2 regions of the Streptomyces sp. NPDC085932 genome follow, and region 1 is predicted to be linked to the other one. Evidence: riboswitches for the same ligand, from Rfam matches in the RefSeq annotation. Region 1 holds a riboswitch; the other holds the start of a gene.

Region 1 (11,294 bases):
ACTTCTACGACCTGATCGTCCACCACTCGGTCCGCGTCACCAACAGCGGCGAGTACGTCCATGCCGCCCCGTGGTCCGTGGGCTCCCAGGGCTACGCCAACGTCAGCCACGGCTGCACCGGCATGAGCACCGAGAACGCGGCCTGGTTCTACGAGAACATCCGCGAGGGCGACATCGTCAAGGTCGTCAACTCCGCCGGCGACTCGATGGCCCCCTTCGGCAACGGCTACGGCGACTGGAACCTCGACTGGTCGAGGTGGCGCACCGGCAGCGCCCTGGTCGGCGGCACGCCCGAGGGCCCCGCCCCGGTGGACAGGGCCCGGCTGCGCCCGCAGAGCGTCTAGCAGCCCTCAGGCGTTCAGAGCCGCCTTCTCCCGCAGCAGGGAGGCCAGGGCGGAGGCGAACTCCACCGGCTCCACCGGCAGCGTCACCGCCGCCTCCGCGCGGCTCCACGTGGCCAGCCACGCGTCCTGCGGCCGCCCGATCAGCAACAGCACCGGAGGGCAGTCGAAGACCTCGTCCTTGATCTGCCGGCAGACCCCCATGCCCCCCATGGGCACGGCCTCCCCGTCCAGCACGCAGACGTCGATCCCGCCCCGGTCCAGCTCCTTGATCACCGCCGCCGGGGTCGCGCACTCCACGAACTCCACCACAGGGACGTCCGGAGCCGGCCGTCGGCCGGTCGCGAGCCGCACCTGTTCGCGGGTGTTGGAGTCGTCGCTGTAGACCAGCACCGTGGCGGTCGGCTGCATTGTTCCTCCGTGGCGTCAGCGTCGTAAGGACAGGCCCGTTGGGCCGGATGCTACTCCCTTGAACACCACGTCAACACCGGTACGACCGGCTTAGACACTCCGAACGGCACCCCCCGGAGTGAGGGCGGGATAAGCGACCGACATAATGTCGGTCGTGGCGACAGCAACGACAGTAGAAACCGGGCACGCGCACCCGTCGGTCAACCGGCCGAACCTCACCAGCGTCGGAACCATCATCTGGTTGAGTTCCGAGCTGATGTTCTTCGCGGCCCTCTTCGCGATGTACTTCACCCTGCGATCGGTGACCGGTCCTGACTTCTGGCAGGAGAAGGCCGATGCCCTGAACTTCCCGTTCTCGGCGACGAACACCACGATCCTGGTGCTCTCCTCGCTCACCTGCCAGCTCGGCGTCTTCGCCGCCGAGCGCGGTGACGTGAAGAAGCTCCGGATGTGGTTCATCGTCACCTTCATCATGGGTGCGATCTTCATCGGCGGTCAGGTCTTCGAATACACCGAGCTGGTCAAGCACGAGGGCCTGTCCCTCTCGTCCGACCCGTACGGCTCGGTCTTCTACCTGACCACCGGCTTCCACGGCCTGCACGTGACGGGCGGTCTCATCGCCTTCCTGCTGGTCCTGGGCCGGACCTACGCGGCGCGGAGGTTCACCCACGAGCAGGCGACCGCCGCGATCGTCGTGTCCTACTACTGGCACTTCGTCGATGTCGTCTGGATCGGCCTCTTCGCCACGATCTACATGATCAAGTAGCCGGGCCCGCATCCGCCGCGCCCGACGAGGCGCGCATCCCAGAAGCATCGACGCAGAAGATCCTGACACCGGGGTAATCCGTGAAAAAGCTCTCCGCACGACGACGCCACCCGCTGGCGGCGCTCGTCGTCCTACTCCTCGCGCTGGCATGCACCGGGGGGCTGTACGCCGCGTTCGCACCCGCGAGCAAGGCGCAGGCCGACGAATCCGCCCAGTCCCTCACCATCGAGGAGGGCAAGAAGCTCTACTCGGTCGGCTGCGCCAGTTGCCACGGCACCGGCGGTCAGGGCACCTCCGACGGCCCGAGCCTGGTGGGTGTGGGCGCCGCGTCCGTCGACTTCCAGGTGGGCACGGGCCGCATGCCGGCCGCCACCTCCCAGGGCCCGCAGGTCCCGAAGAAGAAGAACATCTACACCCAGGCCGAGATCGACCAGCTCGCGGCGTACATCGCCTCCCTCGGCGCCGGTCCGGCCATCCCGACGGAGGACCAGTACAGCCCCGAGGGCGCCGACATCGCCAAGGGCGGTGAGCTCTTCCGGACGAACTGCGCGCAGTGCCACAACTTCACGGGCAAGGGTGGCGCCCTGACGCACGGCAAGTACGCGCCGAGCCTGGAGGGCGTCTCCGAAAAGCACATCTACGAGGCCATGCAGACCGGCCCGCAGAACATGCCGTCCTTCCCCGACACCACGCTGTCGGAGAAGAACAAGAAGGACATCATCGCGTACCTCGACGCGGTCAACAGCGAGAGGACCGAGAGCCCCGGTGGCCTCGAACTGGGCGGTCTGGGACCGGTCAGTGAGGGCCTCTTCGGCTGGATCTTCGGTCTCGGCGGACTGATCGCCGTCGCCGTGTGGGTCGCCGCCCGGACCGCAAAGGCCAAGAAGTCATGAGTAGCCAAGACATTCCAGAAGAGAACCTGCCTGCCGCGCAGTCCGCAGGACATGACGAGCACGGTGTGGTCAGCGTCGCGGACGAGAAGCACCCGTTCGCCGACCCCGGCCTGCCGCCCCACGAGCACCGGATCCAGGACGTCGACGAGCGGGCCGCCAAGCGGTCCGAGCGCTCGGTCGCCCTGATGTTCACGGTGTCGATGCTGGCCACCATCGCCTTCATCGCCGCGTTCGTGGCGATCCCGGTCGACAAGTCGGTCTACATCTTCCCGCTCGGCCACATCAGCGCCCTGAACTTCGCGCTGGGCATCACGCTCGGCATCGCGCTGTTCTGCATCGGCGCGGGCGCCGTCCACTGGGCGCGCACCCTGATGTCGGACGTGGAGATCGCCGACGAGCGCCACCCGATCGAGGCGGAACCCGAGGTGCGCGAGAAGGTCTTCGCGGACTTCAAGCAGGGCGCCAAGGAGTCCGCTCTCGGCCGCCGCAAGCTGATCCGCAACACCATGCTCGGCGCGCTCACGCTGGTGCCGCTCTCCGGTGTCGTGCTGCTGCGCGACCTCGGCCCGCTGCCCGGCGAGAAGCTCCGCCACACGCTGTGGTCCAAGGGCAAGCTGCTCGTGAACATGAACACGAACCAGCCGCTGCGTCCCTCGGACGTCGCGGTCGGTTCGCTGACCTTCGCCAAGCCCGAGGGCCTGGAGGAGCACAGCCACGAGTTCCAGAACGAGATCGCCAAGGCCGCCCTGATGATCGTCCGGATCCAGCCGGAGAACATCAAGGACAAGCGCGAGCTCGAGTGGTCGCACGAGGGCATCGTCGCGTACTCGAAGATCTGCACCCACGTCGGTTGCCCGATCTCCCTGTACGAGCAGCAGACGCACCACGTGCTCTGCCCCTGCCACCAGTCCACCTTCGACCTGTCCGACGGTGCCCGAGTGATCTTCGGTCCCGCCGGTCACGCCCTGCCGCAGCTGCGCATCGGCGTGAACGACGAGGGCTACCTCGAGGCGCTCGGCGACTTCGAAGAGCCCGTCGGTCCTGCCTTCTGGGAGCGCGGATGAGCAACAAGGACGACCGCCGCAAGGCGCCCGCCGGAGAGCGGGTCGCCGACTGGGCCGACGGCCGCCTGGGGATCTACTCCCTGGCCAAGGCCAACATGCGCAAGATCTTCCCGGACCACTGGTCCTTCATGCTGGGTGAGATCTGCCTCTACAGCTTCATCATCATCATCCTGACGGGTGTGTACCTGACGCTGTTCTTCCACCCGTCGATGAACGAGGTGGAGTACCACGGCAGTTACGTCCCGCTCCAGGGGCAGCTGATGTCGGAGGCGTTCGCCTCCACGCTGGACATCAGCTTCGACGTCCGCGGCGGTCTGCTCATCCGGCAGATCCACCACTGGGCGGCGATCATCTTCCTCGCCGGCATGTTCGTGCACATGATGCGCGTCTTCTTCACCGGCGCGTTCCGCAAGCCGCGCGAGATCAACTGGCTGTTCGGCTTCCTGCTGTTCGTCCTCGGCATGTTCACCGGTTTCACCGGCTACTCGCTCCCGGACGACCTGCTCTCCGGCACCGGTGTCCGCTTCACGCAGGGCGCGATCCTGTCCGTGCCGATCGTCGGCACGTACATCTCGATGTTCCTGTTCGGCGGGGAGTTCCCGGGCACCGACTTCGTCGCCCGGTTCTACTCGATCCACATCCTGCTGCTGCCGGGCATCATGCTCGGGCTCGTGGTCGGCCACCTGATCCTGGTCTTCTACCACAAGCACACGCAGTTCGCGGGTCCCGGACGCACCAACAAGAACGTCGTCGGCATGCCGCTGCTGCCGGTCTACATGGCCAAGGCCGGAGGCTTCTTCTTCCTGGTCTTCGGTGTCATCGCGGCCATCGCCGGCATTGCGACCGTCAACCCGATCTGGGTCCTGGGCCCCTACCGTCCCGACCAGGTGTCGACCGGTGCCCAGCCCGACTGGTACATGGGCTTCGCCGAGGGCCTGGTCCGCGCCATGCCGGGCTGGGAGATCAACTTCTGGGGTCACACGCTGGTCCTGGGCGTGTTCATCCCGCTGGTCCTGTTCGGCCTGTTCCTCGCGATCATCGCCCTGTACCCGTTCATCGAGTCCTGGGTCACCGGGGACAAGCGCGAGCACCACATCCTGGACCGCCCGCGCAACGCCCCGACGCGCACCGCCTTCGGTGTCGCCTGGGTCACCGGCTACATGATCATGCTGATCGGCGGTGGCAACGACATCGTCGCCACGCACTTCCACCTGTCGATCAACGCGGTCACCTGGTTCGTCCGGATCGGGTTCTTCGCCGGACCGGTCATCGCGTTCGTCATCACCAAGCGCATCTGCCTCGGCCTGCAGCGCCGGGACAAGGACAAGGTGCTGCACGGCCGCGAGTCGGGCATCATCAAGCGCCTGCCGCACGGTGAGTTCATCGAGGTGCACGAGCCGCTCAGCCAGGAGCAGATGTACACGCTCACGGCGCACGAGCAGTACCAGCCGGTCGAGCTCGGCCCGACGGTCGACGAGAACGGTGTCGAGCGCAAGGTGAAGGGCTCCGAGAAGCTGCGCGCCAAGCTCAGCGACGCCTACTACGGCGAGGGCGCCCAGATCCCGAAGCCCACCGTCGAGGAGTACCGGGAGATCACGAGCGGCCACGGCCACCACTGATCACTGCTTCGCCACGCCACACGAGGGCCCCGTCCGGTGTTCGGACGGGGCCCTTCGCGGTGCCCGGGGGCTGGATAGGGTGGACCTCGTTGAGATTCTCGTCCCGTAGTGCGGGACGCCTGACCCTGGAGCGGCTTATGAGCGCTGTGACCCCCGCTGGAGGCGACACCGCGGCGGGCCGCTCCTGGCCCCTGCTGTTGAACGGCCTGCTGGAAGGCCGGGACCTGACCGCCGACGACACCGCGTGGGCGATGGACCTGATCATGCGCGGCGAGGCGACGGACGCGCAGATCGCCGGGTTCGTCGTGGCACTGCGCGCCAAGGGCGAGACCGTCGAGGAGATCGCCGGCTTCGTCCGGGCGATGTACGCGCACGCCAACGTCATCGAGGTGCCCGGGCCCGCGGTCGACATCGTCGGCACGGGCGGCGACGGCGCCAAGACCGTCAACATCTCCACCATGTCGGCGATCGTCGTCGCCGGCACGGGCGCCAAGGTGGTCAAGCACGGCAACCGCGCCGCCTCCTCCGCGTCCGGGGCCTCGGACGTCCTGGAGAAGCTCGGCGTCAACCTGGAGCTGCCGACGCACCGGGTGGCTGCGGTGGCCGAGGAGGCCGGGATCACCTTCTGCTTCGCGGCGAAGTTCCACCCGTCGATGCGGTACGCGGGCGCGGCCCGCGGGCAGTTGGGCATCCGCACCATCTTCAACGTCCTCGGCCCGCTGACCAATCCCGCGAAGGTCCGGGCCCAGGCGGTCGGCGTGGCGGATCCGCGCATGGCGCCGATCGTCGCCGGGGTCTTCGCCGAGCGCGGCCACTCCTCCCTGGTCTTCCGCGGCGACGACGGTCTCGACGAGCTGACCACCACGGCCACCTCCCGGGTCTGGATCGTCCGCGACGGCAAGGTGACCGAGGAGGCCTTCGACCCGCGCGACGTCGGTCTGGAACTGGTTCCGGTGGAGGCCCTGCGCGGCGCGGACGCGTCCTACAACGCCGAGGTCGCCCGCCGCCTGCTGGACGGCGAGAAGGGCCCGGTGCGGGACGCGGTGCTGCTGAACTCGGCGGCGGCGCTGGTGGCGCTGGAGCCGGGCACGGGCACCGTGGCCGAGCAGATCGGCGCCGGCATGGCCAGGGCGGCGGAGGCGATCGACTCGGGCGCCGCCAAGCGGACCCTGGAGCGGTGGGTGGCCGCCAGCAACGCGTAGCCGGGCACGACGTGCGGCGTCCCGCGATCCGGACCCGGGTTGCGGGACGCCGATCTTTTCGCGTACGTTCCTGGGCAGGTCATGAGTGACAGTCATGAGGCCCCGGCCGACTGTCCGGCAACCCTCCGTCCGTGGCGGGGTGCCCCGGGTGAAGACCAGGCCGCAGGCAGCGAGGTCTGCGGCAAGCGCGGACCCCTCGCGATACCAGGGGTCCTGGTCGTCGAGGAGTTCTCCGTGAGTCAGCGAATGCGATAGGGCCGCAGAGCCCCGCCTCCGCATCCCCTCTTCCTTCACCCCCCGCTGCCGGCCCATGGGCGCGCGGGTGGATTCACCTGATCTCACGGGAGTTCCCCATGTCCGTCTCCACCGTTGCCGCAGACCAGTCCGTTTGTGCCCCGCTGCCCGTTCTGGGGCGGGATGTCACCGTGCCGCTGGTGACCGGTGGCGAGGTCACCTACGCCGCGCTCGACTACGCCGCCAGCGCCCCGGCGCTCCAGCGGGTCTGGGACGACGTCGCCGCCTACGCGCCCTACTACGGCAGCGTCCACCGGGGCGCCGGGTACCTGTCCCAGCTGTCCACCGACCTGTTCGAGAACGCCCGCCGGACCGCCGCGGAGTTCCTCGGCTGCCGCGCCGACGACCAGGTCGTCTTCACCCGCTCCACCACCGACTCCCTCAACCTCCTCGCCGCCGCCCTGCCGGAGGACTGCCGGGTGTTCGTGTTCGAGACCGAGCATCACGCCTCCCTGCTGCCCTGGCGCGACGCCCGCGTCACGTACCTCGACGCCCCGCGCAGTCACCACGAGGCCGTCGAGACCCTGGAGCGCGCCCTCGCCGGCCGGGAGCCTCACGGGCCGGCCCTGGTCTGCGTCACCGGCGCCTCGAACGTCACCGGCGAGCTGTGGCCGGTACGGGAACTCGCGGCCGCGGCGCACGCCCACGGCGCCCGGATCGTGCTGGACGCCGCCCAGCTGGCCCCGCACCACCCGGTGTCCGTCGCGGACCTCGACGTCGACTGGGTCGCCTTCTCCGGGCACAAGCTGTACGCGCCCTTCGGCTCCGGCGTCCTGGCCGGGCGGGCCGACTGGCTGCGCGAGGCCGAGCCGTACCTCGCGGGCGGCGGCGCCTCCCGGAAGGTCACGCGCCGCGCGGACGGGGGCGTGGACGTGGAGTGGCACGAGAGCGCCGCCCGCCACGAGGCCGGCTCCCCGAACGTCATCGGCGCCTACTCCATCGCCTCCGCCTGCAAGGCCCTCACCGAGGCCGGCTTCGATGCGCTGGTCGCCCGGGAGCGGTACCTGATCGAGCAGGTGCGCGCGGGGCTCGCCGAGGTGCCCGAGGTGCGGATCCTGTCCCTCTTCGGGGACGACGCCCCGCGCGTCGGCGTGATCTCCTTCGTCGTGGAGGGCTGGAACAGCTCCCACTTCGCCGCCGCCCTCTCCGCCGAGTACGGCATCGGCGTACGCGACGGGCTGTTCTGCGCCCATCCGCTGGTGCGCACGCTGCTGGGCAGCGACCCGCAGACGCAGGGCGAGTGCGGGGCGCCCGAGGCCGCGCCGGGGGAGAAGTCGCTCAACGCCATCCGGGTCAGCTTCGGCGCCGGCACGCCCGACGAGCACGTGGAGCGGTTCGTGCGGGCCGTGCGCGAGCTCGTAGCGGACGGGGCGCAGTGGAACTACCGCACGGAGGACGGGCGGTGCGTGCCGGACACCTCCGCGTGAAGGGCCCGGCCGGCGGACGCCGGTAGCCGGGCGCCCAGGACGATCATCCGCAGGGCCCGTTCAGTGGCGTCGGTGAGCAGCTCGTTCGCCCGCAGCAGCGCCTCCGCCAGCTCCATGGGGCCGGGCAGGATGCCGTGGCAGGCGTCCACGCCCGGCACCTGGTGCGCGCCCTCGCCGAGGGTGCCGGCCAGGGCGAGGACCGGGCGGCCGTACAGCTTCGCCCGGCGTGCCACCTCGGCCGGGACCTTGCCGCGCGGCGTCTGGTGGTCCAGGGCGCCCTCCGCGGTGACGACCAGGTCGGCGCGGGCCAGCCGGGCGTCCAGGTCGAGGTGGTCCAACAGCACGTCGAAGCGGGGCAGGAGCCGGGCGCCCAGGGCGGCGAGCCCGGCCCCCAGCCCGCCGGAGGCTCCCGTCCCCGGGCCGGTGCGCAGCTCGGTGCCCGGCACGGCGGCGTCCCGGGTGAGGACGAACGCCCAGTTCTCCAGGGCCGCCGACAGCTCTTCCACCTGCGCGGGCGTCGCCCCCTTCTGCGGCCCGAAGACCCGGGCCACGCCCCGCTCGCCGCACAGCACGTTGTACGGGTTGCAGGCGACGAGGAGTTCCACGTCCACGAGCCGGGGATCGAGGCCGGTGGGGTCGACGCGGTGCAGCCGGGTCAGCTCCCGGCCGCCGCGGGGGAGTTCGCGGCCCTGCTCGTCCAGCAGCCGGGCGCCCAGCGCCTGCAGCGCGCCCGCGCCGCCGTCACAGGTGCCCGAGTCCCCGCAGCCGACGAGGATCCGCCGGACGCCCGAGTCCAGGGCGGCGCGGAGCAGTTCGCCGACGCCGTACGTGGTCGTGGCGCCCGGGTCGCGCCGGTCGCGGGGGACCAGGGAGAGGCCCGCGACCGCGGCCATCTCCACCACGGCCGTGTCCCCGGAGCCCAGCAGGGCGAAGTGCGCGGCGACGGTCTCCCCGACCGGGCCGGTCGCCGGCACGGTGACGATCCTGCCCCCGGTCGCGGCGGCCAGGGCCAGGGCCGTGCCCTCGCCGCCGTCCACGAGCGGCACCAGGTCGAGCTCGGCGCTGGGCAGCACGCGGCGCACACCGGCCGCGATGGCGTCGGCGGCGGCCTCGGCCGACAGGGACTCCTTGAAGCCACTGGGGGCTACGACGACACGGTTCAGCACGGCAGTACTCCTCAACGGGTGACGGACACGCCGAGCAGCGGCCACACCGCGACGGCGAACAACAGGACGAGCAGGGCGGTCAGCGGGGCCAGGACGGCGGACAGGCGCAGCAGGTCGCGCGGGGTGTAGGTGGGGGTGCCGGGGATCTGCGCGAAGAGCGTGACCGGCTTGGCCGAGGCGGGCAGCGTGTGGCAGAAGCCCGCGGCGGCGGTGGAGGCGAGGGCGGCGGCGACCGGGTTGACGCCGACGCCGACGGCGGCGGCCACGACCAGCGGCACCAGGACCGAGGAGCGGGCCGAGCGGGACTGCAGGACCAGGTGGGCCGCCGTGCTCACGGCGATCACGACCGCCAGGAACACCACCGGGGTCGCGCCCGTCGGCAGCCCCGAGACCAGCCAACCCGCGGCGCCCGAGTCGGCGAGCGCGACGCCCATCGCCATCGTCGCCGCCATGAACAGCAGCAGCGACCACGGGACGGTCTTCAGCGCGTCCTTCAGGCGCACGGTGCCCAGGGCCGGCGAGGAGGCGATGACGGCACCGATCAGCGCGACCAGGGCCGGCGGCACCCGGTGCAGCGGCTCACTGCACCACAGCAGCACCACCGTGGCCATGAGCAGGGCGCAGCGCTTCTCGGCCTGGCTCCAGGGGCCGGTGACCGGCTGCTCGCTGTGCTCCTGGATCTGCTCGGGGGTGATCCGGACCGGGCCGCGGCGGTCCGCGCGCCGGGTCGTCGTCAGCAGGACCAGTTCGGCGGCCAGGTGCGAGGAGACCACGGCCAGGGGCAGGCCGAGCAGCAGCCACTCCGTGAAGCCGATGTGCTGCCCGGTCGTCTCCCACAGCACCGACACGGTGATCAGATGTGCTCCCGCGCCGATCAGGGTCGCCACCGCCGACAGAAGGATCACGGTCGGGAACAGCAGCGCCAGCATCACGACCAGTCGTTTCCGGTCGGCGAGGACCTTCGCCAGGGCGAGGAACACCGGCAGCGCGAGCGCGGCCCGGCCGGAGGTGGCGGGGACCGCGAACGCCGTGACGACCAGCGCGGCGGTGGTCAGATGCACGAGCTGCCGCACGCTGCGCGCCCCGCTGACCAGGAACACCGCCGCCCGTCCGGCGAGCCCGGTGCGGCTCACCGCGGCCGCCAGCACGAACGCGCAGATCAGCAGCCAGACCGTGGCGTCACCGAGCGTCCCGAACAGGGTGTCGCTGCTGATCACCCCGGTCACGGTGAGGGCGAGTCCGGCGCCCAGGGCGATGTAGGTGTCGTCGATCGACGTCCCGATCCAGGCGCAGGTCGCGAGGACGAACACGACGAGGGTGAGCCGCGCGTCGGCGCCGAGGCCCGGGAAGTTCACCGGCACGGCCAGCAGCGCGCACAGGGACAGGGCGACGCACAGGGCGGTGGTGGTGCGGAGGTTCAGCGTCACACCGTCGAGGATCTTCCCGGGCGGTGAGCCGTCGATGAGCCCCACATGAAGGAACTTTCAGGTGCCGCGCCTCACCCGGCCCTACGGCAGCCGGTACCCCATCCCGCGCACCGTCTCCACCCGCTCCGCGCCCAGCTTCCTGCGCAGCGTCCGCACGTACACGTCCACGATGTTGGACCCCGGATCGAAGTCGTACCCCCACACGTGCGACAGGATCTGCTCCCGCGACAGCACCTGCCCGGGGTGCCGCAGGAACAGTTCCAGCAGCACGAACTCACGTGCCGTCAGATCGACCGTCCGTTCCCCGGAGCGTGCCCGCCGCGTGCGCAGGTCCAGGCTCAGCGAGCCCGACCTGAGCACCGTCACCTCCGGCGCCCGCGCCGCCGTGCGGAGCCTGAGCCGCACCCGCGCCAGCAGCTCCTCGAACCGGAACGGCTTGGTCATCCAGTCGTCCGCGCCGCCCTCCAGACCGGCCACCGTGTCCCGCACGGAGTCCCGCGCGGTCAGCACGATCACCGGCACCGACACCCGGGCCTCGCGCAACTCGCGCAGGACCGTGAAGCCGTCCCGGCCCGGCAGTCCGATGTCCAGGACGACGAGATCGAAGCCGCCGGTCAGGGCGTACTCGTAGCCCGCGTCGCCGTCGGCGACGACGGTCGTGGTGAAGCCGTTGGAGCGCAGGCC
Region 2 (11,294 bases), on a different contig from region 1:
TCGGTGCGGTCGACCCGGACGATGGTGCGGCGGCCCTCGCCGATCTCCTCGCGCAGCGCGGCCATCCGCTCCTCGACGTCCGGCCGGTGCGCGCGCTCGCGCAGGAAGTCCGCGTCGGCGCCCAGCCCGTGCACGCCGATGCGCGTGCCGCCGAGCCCGCCAGCGAACCGCTCGGCGCACGCGGTGAACGCGTCCGCCCAGCGCTGGGTCAGGAAGCCCAGCCGGTCCGCGCCGAGCATGCCGCGCAGCACCTGCCCGGCCACGTCGTCCGGCAGCATCCGGAAGTACTCGGGCGGCGCCCACGGCGTGTGCGAGAAGTGGCCGATCCTCAGGTCCGGGCGCAGCTCGCGCAGCATGCCCGGCACCAGCGTCAGGTGGTAGTCCTGCACCACGACCACCGCGCCCTGCGCCGCCTCCTCGGCCAGCGCCTCGGCGAACGCCCGGTTGTACGTCTCGTACGACGCCCACTGGCGCCGGAACTCCGCGTCGAAGACCGGCTCCAGCGGCGTCTGGTAGAGCATGTGGTGCACGAACCACAGCACCGAGTTGGCGATGCCGTTGTAGGCGTCGGCGTGCACGTCGGCCGGGATGTCCAGCATCCGCACGCCGTCCTCGCCGGCCCCGCGCCGGACCGCCTCCCGGTCGCCGTCGGACAGCGCGGAGCACACCCACAGCGCGTCCGCGTCCGAGCCGATCGCGGAGAGCCCCGAGACCAGCCCGCCGCCGCCCCGCTTGGCGTCCAGCGAACCGTCCTCACCGACCGTGTAGGAGACCGGGCCCCGATTGGAGGCCACCAGTACCCGTGCAGAACCGTGCGTCGAACCCATAGGCCTCAACCTAGCCCGGCCTGTAAACGCTCAAACGTACGGACTTGCCGCGTCCGGCCGAAAACGGCCCCGGTCAGGCCGCCTTCCGTGCCTGGTACTCGGCGATCTCCACCATCGGCGGACGTTCCTCGGTGTCGACGGAGTACGTGCGCGGCTCGAAGCCGTCCCCGCCCCGCTCGAACTGGGTCAGGGACGGCCGGATCAGATGCCCCCGGGCCAGCCGCAGCTGCGCGGTGCGGTAGATCTCGGCGGCCATCCGGCCCAGCGCCTGCCCGTCCTGGTGCCGGTGCTTGCGCACCCCGACGTCCACCTGGGCGAGGGCGTCCAGGCCCACCAGGTGCAGGGCGTCGACCAGCATGCCCAGTTCGACCCCGTAGCCGACGGGGAACGGCAGCTGTTCGAGGAGCGAGCGGCGGGCCGCGTACTCCCCGCCCAGCGGCTGCACGAACCCGGCCAGCTGCGGCCAGTGCATGTTGAGCAGCGGGCGCGCCATCAGCTCCGTGACCCGGCCGCCCTGCCCGGCGGCACCGCCCAGGGGCCGGTCGTACATGCCCTTGACCAGGTGCACGTCCGGGTCGGTCAGCAGCGGGCCGACGATCCCCGAGACGAAGTCGGACGAGAAGTCCCGCAGGTCCGCGTCGATGAAGCAGACGATGTCGCCGCGCGTGACGAGCAGCGAGCGCCACAGCACCTCGCCCTTGCCGCGCACGGCCGGGACGCGCGGGAGTATCGCGTCGCGGTGCGCCACCGTCGCGCCCGCCGCGGCGGCCACCTGGGCGGTGCGGTCGGTCGATCCCGAGTCCACGACGACGAGCTCGTCGACGAGCGGGACCTGGAGCATCAGGTCGTGCCGGATGACGGAGGCGATGTCGCCGACCGTCTCCTCCTCGTTCAGCGCGGGCAGCACCACACTGACCGTGCGGCCCGTGCGCTGCTTGGCTGCCATGATCCGGTGGAGCGGGCGTTCGTTCGCGGACCAGGAACGGGTGCTCAGCCAGCGCTCGACTTCTTCCAGCACCGTGGCGGCTCCTTAGCGTTCTCTCGGCGGGACGGAATGTGACGCGTCTCGCGGTTCGGACGACTATCTCAACTGTCCTGGTCGTCGGTTACAGTCTTGAACAACGCGGGTGACCATCGCATGTCCGGGGTCGGCCGTCGTTCACAACCACATACAGCTCATCCAGAGGGGCAGAGGGAAACGGCCCGATGAAGCCCCGGCAACCCTCCAGTCGGTTCTCGTAGGTCACTGGCGACCACAGCGCGAGGCTCCCGGCTAGGGAAGGTGCCAAATCCGTCTCACGGCGAGATGCGTCGTGAGGAAGATGAGGAGAAAGGGCCTCGCCTCACATGGCTGTGCAGACTGTTGCAAGCACCACGAACTCCACCGTAGACCTCGGCCCGGCCGCCGCCCTGAGCTGCCGCGAGTGCGGTCACCGCGTGCCCCTCGGCCCGGTCTTCGCCTGCGAGGAGTGTTTCGGCCCGCTGGAGATCGCCTACGACTTCTCGGCCTACGACACCGAGGAGCTGCGCAAGAAGATCGAAGCGGGCCCCGCGAACATCTGGCGTTACGCCCCCCTGCTGCCGGTCCCGGCCGACGTGGCGGACAAGCCGAACCTCAACCCGGGCTGGACCAAGCTCGTCCAGGCCGACAACCTCGCGCGCGAGCTGGGCGTCGACGCCGGCAAGCTCTTCGTCAAGGACGACTCCGGCAACCCGACGCACTCCTTCAAGGACCGCGTCGTCGCGCAGGCCCTGGAGGCCGCCCGCGCCTTCGGTTTCACCACCCTCTCCTGCTCCTCCACCGGCAACCTGGCCGGTGCGGTGGGTGCCGCAGCGGCCCGCGCCGGCTTCCGCTCCTGCGTGTTCATCCCGCACGACCTGGAGCAGGGCAAGGTCGTCATGGCCGCGGTCTACGGCGGCGAGCTCGTCGGCATCGAGGGCAACTACGACGACGTGAACCGCTTCTGCTCCGAGCTGATCGGCGACCCGGCCGGCGAGGGCTGGGGCTTCGTCAACGTCAACCTGCGGCCGTACTACGCCGAGGGCTCCAAGACGCTGGCGTACGAGATCTGCGAGCAGCTCGGCTGGCGGCTGCCCGACCAGATCGTGGTGCCGATCGCCTCCGGCTCGCAGCTCACGAAGATCGACAAGGGGCTCCAGGAGCTGATCAAGCTCGGGCTCGTCGAGGACAGGCCCTACAAGATCTTCGGCGCGCAGGCGCTCGGCTGCTCGCCGGTGTCGACGGCGTTCAAGGCCGGGCACGACGTGGTGCGGCCGCAGAAGCCGGACACGATCGCCAAGTCGCTGGCGATCGGCAACCCGGCGGACGGGCCGTACGTGCTGGACATCGCGCGGCGCACGGGCGGTGCGGTGGAGGACGTGACGGACGAGCAGGTCGTCGACGCGATCAAGGTCCTTGCCAGGACCGAGGGGATCTTCGCGGAGACCGCCGGTGGGGTGACCGTGGGTGTCACCAGGAAGCTGATCGAGGGCGGGCTGCTGGATCCGTCGAAGACGACTGTGGTGCTCAACACCGGGGACGGTCTGAAGACGCTGGACGCGGTGGCGGGCACGGGGCTCACGGCGACCATTCGGCCCAGCCTGGAGTCGTTCCGCGAGGCCGGGCTCGTCTGATCGTTGCCATCTGCGGGCCGGTGGGGGTTGTTCGCGCAGTTCCCCGCGCCCCTGGGTTCGTCACCAACCGGAGGTTTTGAAGTCATGAGCGTCACCGTTCGCATCCCCACCATCCTGCGCACCTACACCGGCGGGCAGGCCGAGGTCGCCGCCGAGGGGGCGACCCTGGGCGAGGTCATCGCCGATCTGGAGAAGAACCACACCGGGATCGCCGCGCGCGTGCTGGACGACCAGGGGAAGCTGCGCCGGTTCGTCAACGTGTACGTGAACGACGACGACGTGCGGTTCGAGCAGGGGCTGGAGACGGCCACCCCGGACGGTGCCGGCGTGTCGATCATCCCGGCCGTCGCCGGGGGCTGAGCCCGTCCCGACCGGTCGACCGGCTTGATTGTTACCTGGAGTAATGCCGGTCACGGAGAGTTCATCGAATTGCCCCCACCGTGAGAGAAGCGGAGGGGGCAATTCTGTGTGATTGAGCGCGGTACAGTTGGGGAACGCGATCCCGATCCCCTGATCGGAACCCTGAATTCCTGCCGCGAGCCCGACAAGATGTAGCCAAAGTGTGCTTGTCTTTCGCGGCTTTTGCGCATTTTGTGTGGCCCGACTTGCCCTGAATTCGGGCGAATTCTCCCCACATTCCGGACCCTGCGCGTCCAGAATTCTCGTCCGATTGACCTGTTGCAGACGGCAGTTGGACAGATACATTCAGCCGCGGTCGACGCGTTCCGGCGCACGCCCCCAACCGTGGGGGGTGAGGTCTGACCCGGGTCCGCGAAGTGTGGATCTGTGCAAGGGCCAGTAATAGGGGAGTTAGGCATGGCTCAGGGCACCGTCAAGTGGTTCAACGCGGAGAAGGGGTACGGCTTCATCGCGGTCGACGGTGGTGCGGATGTTTTCGTCCACTACAGCGCGATCCAGATGGACGGCTACCGCACCCTGGAAGAGGGCCAGCGGGTCGAGTTCGAGATCTCGCAGGGCCAGAAGGGCCCGCAGGCCGACATGGTTCGCGTCACCGCCTGAACGCGCACCACGACCAACGCGCAAGCGACCGGTCTTCTCAGAAGGGCTCGCATCCCCCGGGATGCGGGCCCTTCGGCCTGTTCGCAGGGGGTGCCGGGGGGTGTTCGCGGGTGGCTGACGCACCGGCCCGATCCCGGGGAGGCGCTTGCACTCGCCATGCCCGAGTGCTAATCATTGCGTTAGCACTCTGAAGGTGAGAGTGACAACGTAAGGACCGGGTCGGTGAGGCCACGGACCAGGTGGGGCAAGGAACCACCGGTCGGGGGCCGTCCGTCGCGGGCGCGGGCGCGGTCCGAAGTAATCACCCCCAGTCCTGGAGGGACCACTTCACATGGCCAAGATCATCGCGTTCGACGAGGAGGCGCGGCGCGGCCTCGAGCGCGGCATGAACCAGCTCGCGGACGCCGTGAAGGTGACGCTCGGCCCCAAGGGCCGCAACGTCGTCCTCGAGAAGAAGTGGGGCGCGCCCACGATCACCAACGATGGTGTCTCCATCGCCAAGGAGATCGAGCTCGAGGACCCGTACGAGAAGATCGGCGCCGAGCTGGTCAAGGAAGTCGCCAAGAAGACGGACGACGTCGCCGGTGACGGTACGACCACGGCGACCGTCCTCGCCCAGGCCCTGGTGCGCGAGGGTCTGCGCAACGTGGCCGCCGGTGCCAACCCGATGGCCCTCAAGCGCGGTATCGAGAAGGCCGTCGAGGCCGTCTCCGCCGCCCTGCTGGAGCAGGCGAAGGACGTCGAGACCAAGGAGCAGATCGCCTCCACGGCCTCCATCTCCGCCGCCGACACCCAGATCGGCGAGCTCATCGCCGAGGCCATGGACAAGGTCGGCAAGGAAGGCGTCATCACCGTCGAGGAGTCCCAGACCTTCGGTCTGGAGCTGGAGCTCACCGAGGGTATGCGCTTCGACAAGGGCTACATCTCGGCGTACTTCGCCACCGACATGGAGCGTATGGAGGCCGTCCTCGACGACCCGTACATCCTGATCGCCAACTCCAAGATCTCCAACGTCAAGGACCTGCTCCCGCTCCTGGAGAAGGTCATGCAGTCGGGCAAGCCGCTGCTGATCATCGCCGAGGACGTCGAGGGCGAGGCCCTGTCGACCCTGGTCGTCAACAAGATCCGCGGCACCTTCAAGTCCGTCGCCGTCAAGGCCCCGGGCTTCGGCGACCGCCGCAAGGCGATGCTGCAGGACATCGGCATCCTCACCGGCGGCGAGGTGATCTCCGAGGAGGTCGGCCTCAAGCTGGAGAACGCCACGCTCGACCTGCTGGGCAAGGCCCGCAAGGTCGTCATCACCAAGGACGAGACCACCATCGTCGACGGTGCCGGCTCCGCCGACCAGGTCCAGGGTCGCGTGAACCAGATCCGCGCCGAGATCGAGAACAGCGACTCGGACTACGACCGCGAGAAGCTGCAGGAGCGCCTGGCGAAGCTCGCCGGCGGTGTCGCGGTCATCAAGGCCGGTGCCGCCACCGAGGTGGAGCTCAAGGAGCGCAAGCACCGCATCGAGGACGCCGTGCGCAACGCCAAGGCGGCCGTCGAGGAGGGCATCGTCGCCGGTGGTGGCGTGGCCCTGCTGCAGGCCTCCCAGGTCTTCGAGAAGCTGGAGCTCGACGGTGACGAGGCGACCGGCGCCAACGCCGTGAAGCTCGCGCTGGAGGCCCCGCTGAAGCAGATCGCCGTCAACGGTGGTCTCGAGGGCGGCGTCGTCGTGGAGAAGGTCCGCAACCTTCAGGTCGGCCACGGCCTGAACGCCGCGACCGGCGAGTACGTCGACATGATCGCCGAGGGCATCATCGACCCGGCGAAGGTGACGCGTTCCGCGCTGCAGAACGCCGCCTCCATCGCCGCGCTGTTCCTCACCACCGAGGCCGTCATCGCCGACAAGCCGGAGAAGGCCGCCGCGCCGGCCGGCGGCGGCATGCCGGGCGGTGACATGGACTTCTGATCGACTGAGTCGGTCAACGTCCTTTCGGAGGGCGGCACTTCCTGCTCCGGCAGGGGGTGCCGCCCTTCGGCGTGTGCGGGATCACAGGGGGCACGGGATGGCGGCGGCGGGCCGCATGGTTGAACCTGGGGTCCGATGCACGTGCACATACTGCCTGGTATGAGCATACTGTCCGGTATCCGAAGGAGCCCCCACGTGACCGTCGCCTCCCGTGCCGCCGAAATCCTGTCCCGGCCCGTCACCCTGGGCGGTCTGACCGTCCCCAACCGGATCGTGATGGCGCCCATGACGCGCATGTTCTCCCCGGGCGGCGTGCCCGGCGAGGACGTCGTCTCCTACTACGCGCGCCGCGCCGCCGCCGGAGTCGGGCTGATCGTCACCGAGGGCACCTACGTCGGGCACGAGTCGGCCGGGCAGAGCGACCGCGTGCCGCGGTTCCACGGCGAGGAGCAGCTGGCGGGCTGGGCGAAGGTCGCCGAGGCGGTGCATGCCGCGGGCGGCAGGATCGTGCCCCAGCTGTGGCACATCGGCATGGTCCGCAAGCAGGGCGAGCCGCCCGTCGCGGACGCCCCCGCCGTCGGCCCCTCCGGGCTGCGCATCGGCGCCGACGAGCCCACCGGCAAGGCCATGACGCAGGCCGACATCGACGCCGTCGTCGGTGCCTTCGCCGAGGCCGCCGCGGCCGCCGAGCGCATCGGCTTCGACGGTGTGGAGCTGCACGGCGCCCACGGCTACCTGCTCGACCAGTTCCTGTGGCAGGGCACCAACCGCCGCACCGACGCCTACGGCGGCGACCGGGTGGCCCGCACCAGGTTCGCGGCGGAGATCGTCGCGGCCGTCCGCGAGAGCGTCTCGCCCGGCTTCCCCGTCATCTTCCGCTACTCGCAGTGGAAGCAGGACGTCTACGGCGCCCGCCTCGCCGAGACCCCGGAGGAGCTGGAGTCCATCCTCACCCCGCTGGCCGCCGCCGGAGTCGACGCCTTCCACGCCTCCACGCGCCGCTACTGGCTGCCCGAGTTCGACGACTCGGACCTGAACCTCGCCGGCTGGACCAAGAAGCTCACCGGCAAGCCCGCCATCACCGTCGGCTCCGTCGGCCTCGACGGCGACTTCGTCAAGGCCTTCCAGGGCCAGGGCGCCGAGCTGGGCGACCTCGACAACCTCCTGGACCGCTTCGAGCGCGACGAGTTCGACCTGGTCGCCGTCGGCCGCGCCCTGCTCCAGGACCCGCAGTGGGCCGAGAAGGTCCTCGCCGGCCGCTTCGACGAGCTGGCGCCGTACGACGCGGCGTCGCTGAAGACCCTCAGCTGACACGGAGGTCCGCCCACGGGTGCCTGGATCCGGTTGCCTCGGTCAAGGACACTGGCCGAGCGCCTGATCACCGGCATCCGTGAGGAGACCCAGATGACGACGACCGAGCCCCGCCCGCCCGCGGACGGCCCCTGCGAGCAGCCCGGACCGGTGGTGCGCACCACCGCCGGTGCGGTGCGCGGACGCCGCGAGGAGGGGCTCGCGGTCTTCCGCGGCATACCCTTCGCCGCACCGCCGGTGGGCGAGGCCCGCTTCCGGGCGCCGCGCCCCGCCCTGCCCTGGGACGGCGTACGGGAGGCGTACGCCTTCGGCCCGCCGCCCCCGCAGGACCTCGGCCTGATGGGCGGCCCGAACCTGTTCCACGTCCCCCAGGGCGACGACTGGCTCACGGTCAACGTCTGGACCCCCGACCCCGACCCGGCCGCCCGCCGCCCGGTCATGGTGTGGATCTACGGCGGTGCCTACAAGCTCGGCCACGCCGGCAGCCCCGGCTACGACGCCCGGCACATCGCGGCCGACGGCGACGTGGTGGTCGTCACCCTCAACTACCGCGTCGGCATGGAAGGGTTCGCCCACATCGAGGGGGCGCCCGCCAACCGGGGCCTGCTCGACCAGGTGGCCGCGCTGGAGTGGGTGCGCGACAACATCGCGGCGTTCGGCGGGGACCCCGAGCAGGTGACGGTCTTCGGCGAGTCCGCGGGCGCGGGGTCGGTGGCCTCGCTGCTGGTGATGGACCGCGCGGCCGGACTGTTCCGGCGGGCGATCGCGCAGAGCGTGCCGGGGACGTTCTTCTCCGCCGCGCTGGCCCGGGACATCGGCACGGCCCTGGCCGCCGAGGTGGGCCTGCGCCCCACGGTCGCCGACCTGTCGTCGGTGGAACCGCGGCGGTTGACGGCGGCGGGGGAGGCCCTGGGCCCGAAGATGCCGCAGCACCTCGATCGCTGGGGGCAGGCGGCACCCACCGTGACCCCCTTCTCCCCGGTGGTCGACGGCGAGGTCCTCCCGGCGACACCCTGGCAGGCCCTGGCGTCCGGAGCGGCGCAGGACGTCGACCTGCTCGTCGGCCACAACCGCGACGAGTACCGCCTCTTCGTCGCCCTGGCCGGGCAGCTGGGCCAGATCGGCGACGAGCGGGCGGGCGCGGCCCTGCGCCTGTTCGCCCCCGGCCCCGACGGGGCAGCGGCCTACCGCGCGGCCTACCCCGGCGCTTCCCCGGGCGAGCTGTACGAACGCGTCCAGACGGACTGGCTCTTCGCCATGCCCTCCCTGCACCTGGCCGAGGCGCACCGAGCGGGCGGCGGCAGCGCGCACGTATACGAACTGACCTGGCCGGCCCCCGGCAACGGCGGCGCGCTCGGCGCCTGCCACGGCCTGGACATCCCGCTGCTGTTCGGCACGTACGGGGCCGACCTGGGCGCCCTGCTGTTCGCGGGGACCGAACCGTCCGCCGAGGCCTTGGCGCTGTCGGCCCGCTTCCGCTCCTCCTGGACGGCGTTCGCGAGGACGGGCGACCCGGGCTGGCCCGCGTACGACGATCAGCGGCGGCTGGTGCAGGTGCTGGACGCGGAGCCGGTGGTCACGGCCTACCCGGAGGAGACCGCGCGGCGCCTGTGGCAGGGGCACGACTTCGAGGCCCTGCCCCTGCTGTGACCTACAGGTTGCCCATCGGCTCGATGTCGATCCGCACCGGTGTGCCCCACACCCGCAGCACCTCGTAGTCCGTGAACTCGTGCACCAGCCGGTACGCCATGGCGGCCCGGGGCGCGCGGCGCTGGGCAGCGATGTACAGCTCGGCCTCGCGGCGGTCCCGGCGCGGGGTGCCGCACAGCTGCCACGTCTGGCCGTTCCACAGCTCCGGCAGCCAGCGCTGCTGGGGCTGCGGGCGGTCGCCGCGCACGCCGTACCGCGACGGTGCGGGCTCGGACAGCGGCTGGTGGGGAGCGGGCCCGTTGAACTCGTTCCGGCGGGCGGCCCGGCGCCGGGTCTCGCACAGCAGGCACAGGTCGGGGGCGGCCTCGTCGACCGGGCCGTTGGGATGCTCGGGGCACCGGGTGCTGGGCGCGGCGTTCGAGACGCTCTCCTCCAGCAGGTCGAGGGCCCGCCGCAGATCCGCCTTCACCTCGTGCAGTTTGGCGTCCGGGGTGTCGCCGGTGAGGGCCTCCCCGTGTTCACCGAGGAGCCGGAGGGCACGGCCGAGTGCGGTCAGCTGGGCGTGGTTCATACCGTCCATTGTCCCCAGCCGGCGGATTCTTCTCCCGGCGGCGTTGGTCCATCGCTGCGCGGATCCTGGCCGCGTGATCGTGTACGGACGGGGCGGGCAGGGGTGCGGGGGGTTGCGCGGGGGCGCTCTCACCCCGGCAGGCGCTGCAACGCCCTCCCGGCAGGGACTCCGGGCGTCCCGGGGCGCCGCAGTTCGCGCACTCCAGCACGCGCAGGGGCGGACGCGGGGCCGGTGGGGGCGGGAGCTTGCCGGTCAGGCGGGTGCGGACCAGGGCGGCGGGGTGGTGGACGGGTGTGGGCAGACCGGCCGTGAGGGCGTGCAGCACGTCGTCCTCCGAGGCGCCCCGCTCGAACCATTCCGTCACCAGGGGGGCGAGCGCCGCGCAGTCGGCCTGGGAGAGCGACAGCACGGGAGCGGTGCGGCCGAGGGCGGCCAGGAGGATGTGCGCCCGGGAGCGGGTGGGGCGCGGCGGTTCCCTCGGCACGTCCCCGCGGGTGAAGGCCGCCCACCAGTCGTCGTCCCGGGCCGTGCGGGACCACCACGATCGGGTGATCCAGCGGGAACTCCCGTCGTCGGCCGTGACGCACTCCCGGCCCCGGCGCAGATGCCCTGCCTGCTGGAGGCGGTTGAGGGCGGTGCTCAGGGCGCACTGGCCGTACGGCAGCTGTTTGGCCAGCGTCTTCACCGAGATGTCGGCGCCGTCGGGGAGGCGGTCGAGGTAGGCGGCGATGGCGGCTTCGCGGGGTGGGAGGTGGGCGAAGTCGTGCGCTGCGGGACGGAGTTGACCGGGAGTGGAGCGCTTGCCGTAGCCGGGGTTGGCCATGGGGTGCGCGGAGGGGAGGGCAGCACTAAAGTGGGCGTCAGCCATGGGATCGGTCTCTTCGATCTCGTTGGTTAAGCCCCCGCAGGTGTTGCCGCACCGGGCGGGGGCTGTTGCTTGTCCAGGAACGTTAGAGGTACGTGACTGTCCGTGGCAAGCCGGACGCGTGGCGTCAACTCGCGGGGTGGGAGGGCGGGTTGAGGCCCGCCTCCCACTCCTTGAAAGGAGGGCTCGAAGCCCGGGTCCCGAAGCTCAGGCCGTCCCGTCCTTGAGGTTCGCGACGAACGCGGCCCAGGCGGTGGCCCGGAACACGAGCTTCGGGCCGTGGGGGTTCTTGGAGTCGCGGACGGGGACGACTGCGGCTTGGCCGTTCGCCATCTCCAGGCAGTCGCCGCCGCTGCCGCCGCTGTAGCTGGACTTGTGCCAGGTGGCCTCAGTGATGCTCCTCATGGCCGTAATCCTGCGCGATGTCCTCGATGAGGGCCAGGGAGTCGGCCGGGGAGAGGG

The links. Region 1 has a riboswitch for S-adenosylmethionine ahead of ACIGAQ_RS13950 (aminotransferase class V-fold PLP-dependent enzyme). Riboswitches for the same ligand answer to the same signal wherever they lie in the genome.
Positions count from the first base shown of each region.
Region 2: it holds a riboswitch for S-adenosylmethionine, as region 1 does, so the genes downstream of both, thrC (threonine synthase) here and ACIGAQ_RS13950 (aminotransferase class V-fold PLP-dependent enzyme) in region 1, are expected to answer to the same signal.

Region 1 is NZ_JBITSJ010000002.1:1,057,981-1,069,274, forward strand. Features, by position in the region: gene ACIGAQ_RS13915 (Ig-like domain-containing protein) at 1-344, shown strand, start outside; gene ACIGAQ_RS13920 (hypothetical protein) at 351-752, opposite strand; gene ACIGAQ_RS13925 (heme-copper oxidase subunit III) at 898-1,518, shown strand; gene ACIGAQ_RS13930 (cytochrome c) at 1,599-2,411, shown strand; gene ACIGAQ_RS13935 (Rieske 2Fe-2S domain-containing protein) at 2,408-3,475, shown strand; gene ACIGAQ_RS13940 (cytochrome bc complex cytochrome b subunit) at 3,472-5,094, shown strand; gene trpD (anthranilate phosphoribosyltransferase) at 5,232-6,296, shown strand; SAM riboswitch class IV at 6,374-6,490, shown strand; gene ACIGAQ_RS13950 (aminotransferase class V-fold PLP-dependent enzyme) at 6,650-8,017, shown strand; gene ACIGAQ_RS13955 (glycerate kinase) at 7,972-9,183, opposite strand; gene ACIGAQ_RS13960 (SLC13 family permease) at 9,195-10,610, opposite strand; gene ACIGAQ_RS13965 (response regulator transcription factor) at 10,692-11,294, opposite strand, start outside.
Region 2 is NZ_JBITSJ010000007.1:422,481-433,774, reverse strand. Features, by position in the region: gene ACIGAQ_RS32075 (trehalose-6-phosphate synthase) at 1-827, opposite strand, end outside; gene ACIGAQ_RS32070 (glucosyl-3-phosphoglycerate synthase) at 901-1,845, opposite strand; SAM riboswitch class I at 2,001-2,156, shown strand; gene thrC (threonine synthase) at 2,175-3,461, shown strand; gene ACIGAQ_RS32060 (ubiquitin-like small modifier protein 1) at 3,546-3,821, shown strand; gene ACIGAQ_RS32055 (cold-shock protein) at 4,278-4,481, shown strand; gene groL (chaperonin GroEL) at 4,813-6,435, shown strand; gene ACIGAQ_RS32045 (NADH:flavin oxidoreductase) at 6,595-7,746, shown strand; gene ACIGAQ_RS32040 (carboxylesterase/lipase family protein) at 7,840-9,396, shown strand; gene ACIGAQ_RS32035 (hypothetical protein) at 9,398-9,967, opposite strand; gene ACIGAQ_RS32030 (hypothetical protein) at 9,915-10,790, opposite strand; gene ACIGAQ_RS32025 (DUF397 domain-containing protein) at 11,040-11,237, opposite strand; gene ACIGAQ_RS32020 (Scr1 family TA system antitoxin-like transcriptional regulator) at 11,221-11,294, opposite strand, start outside.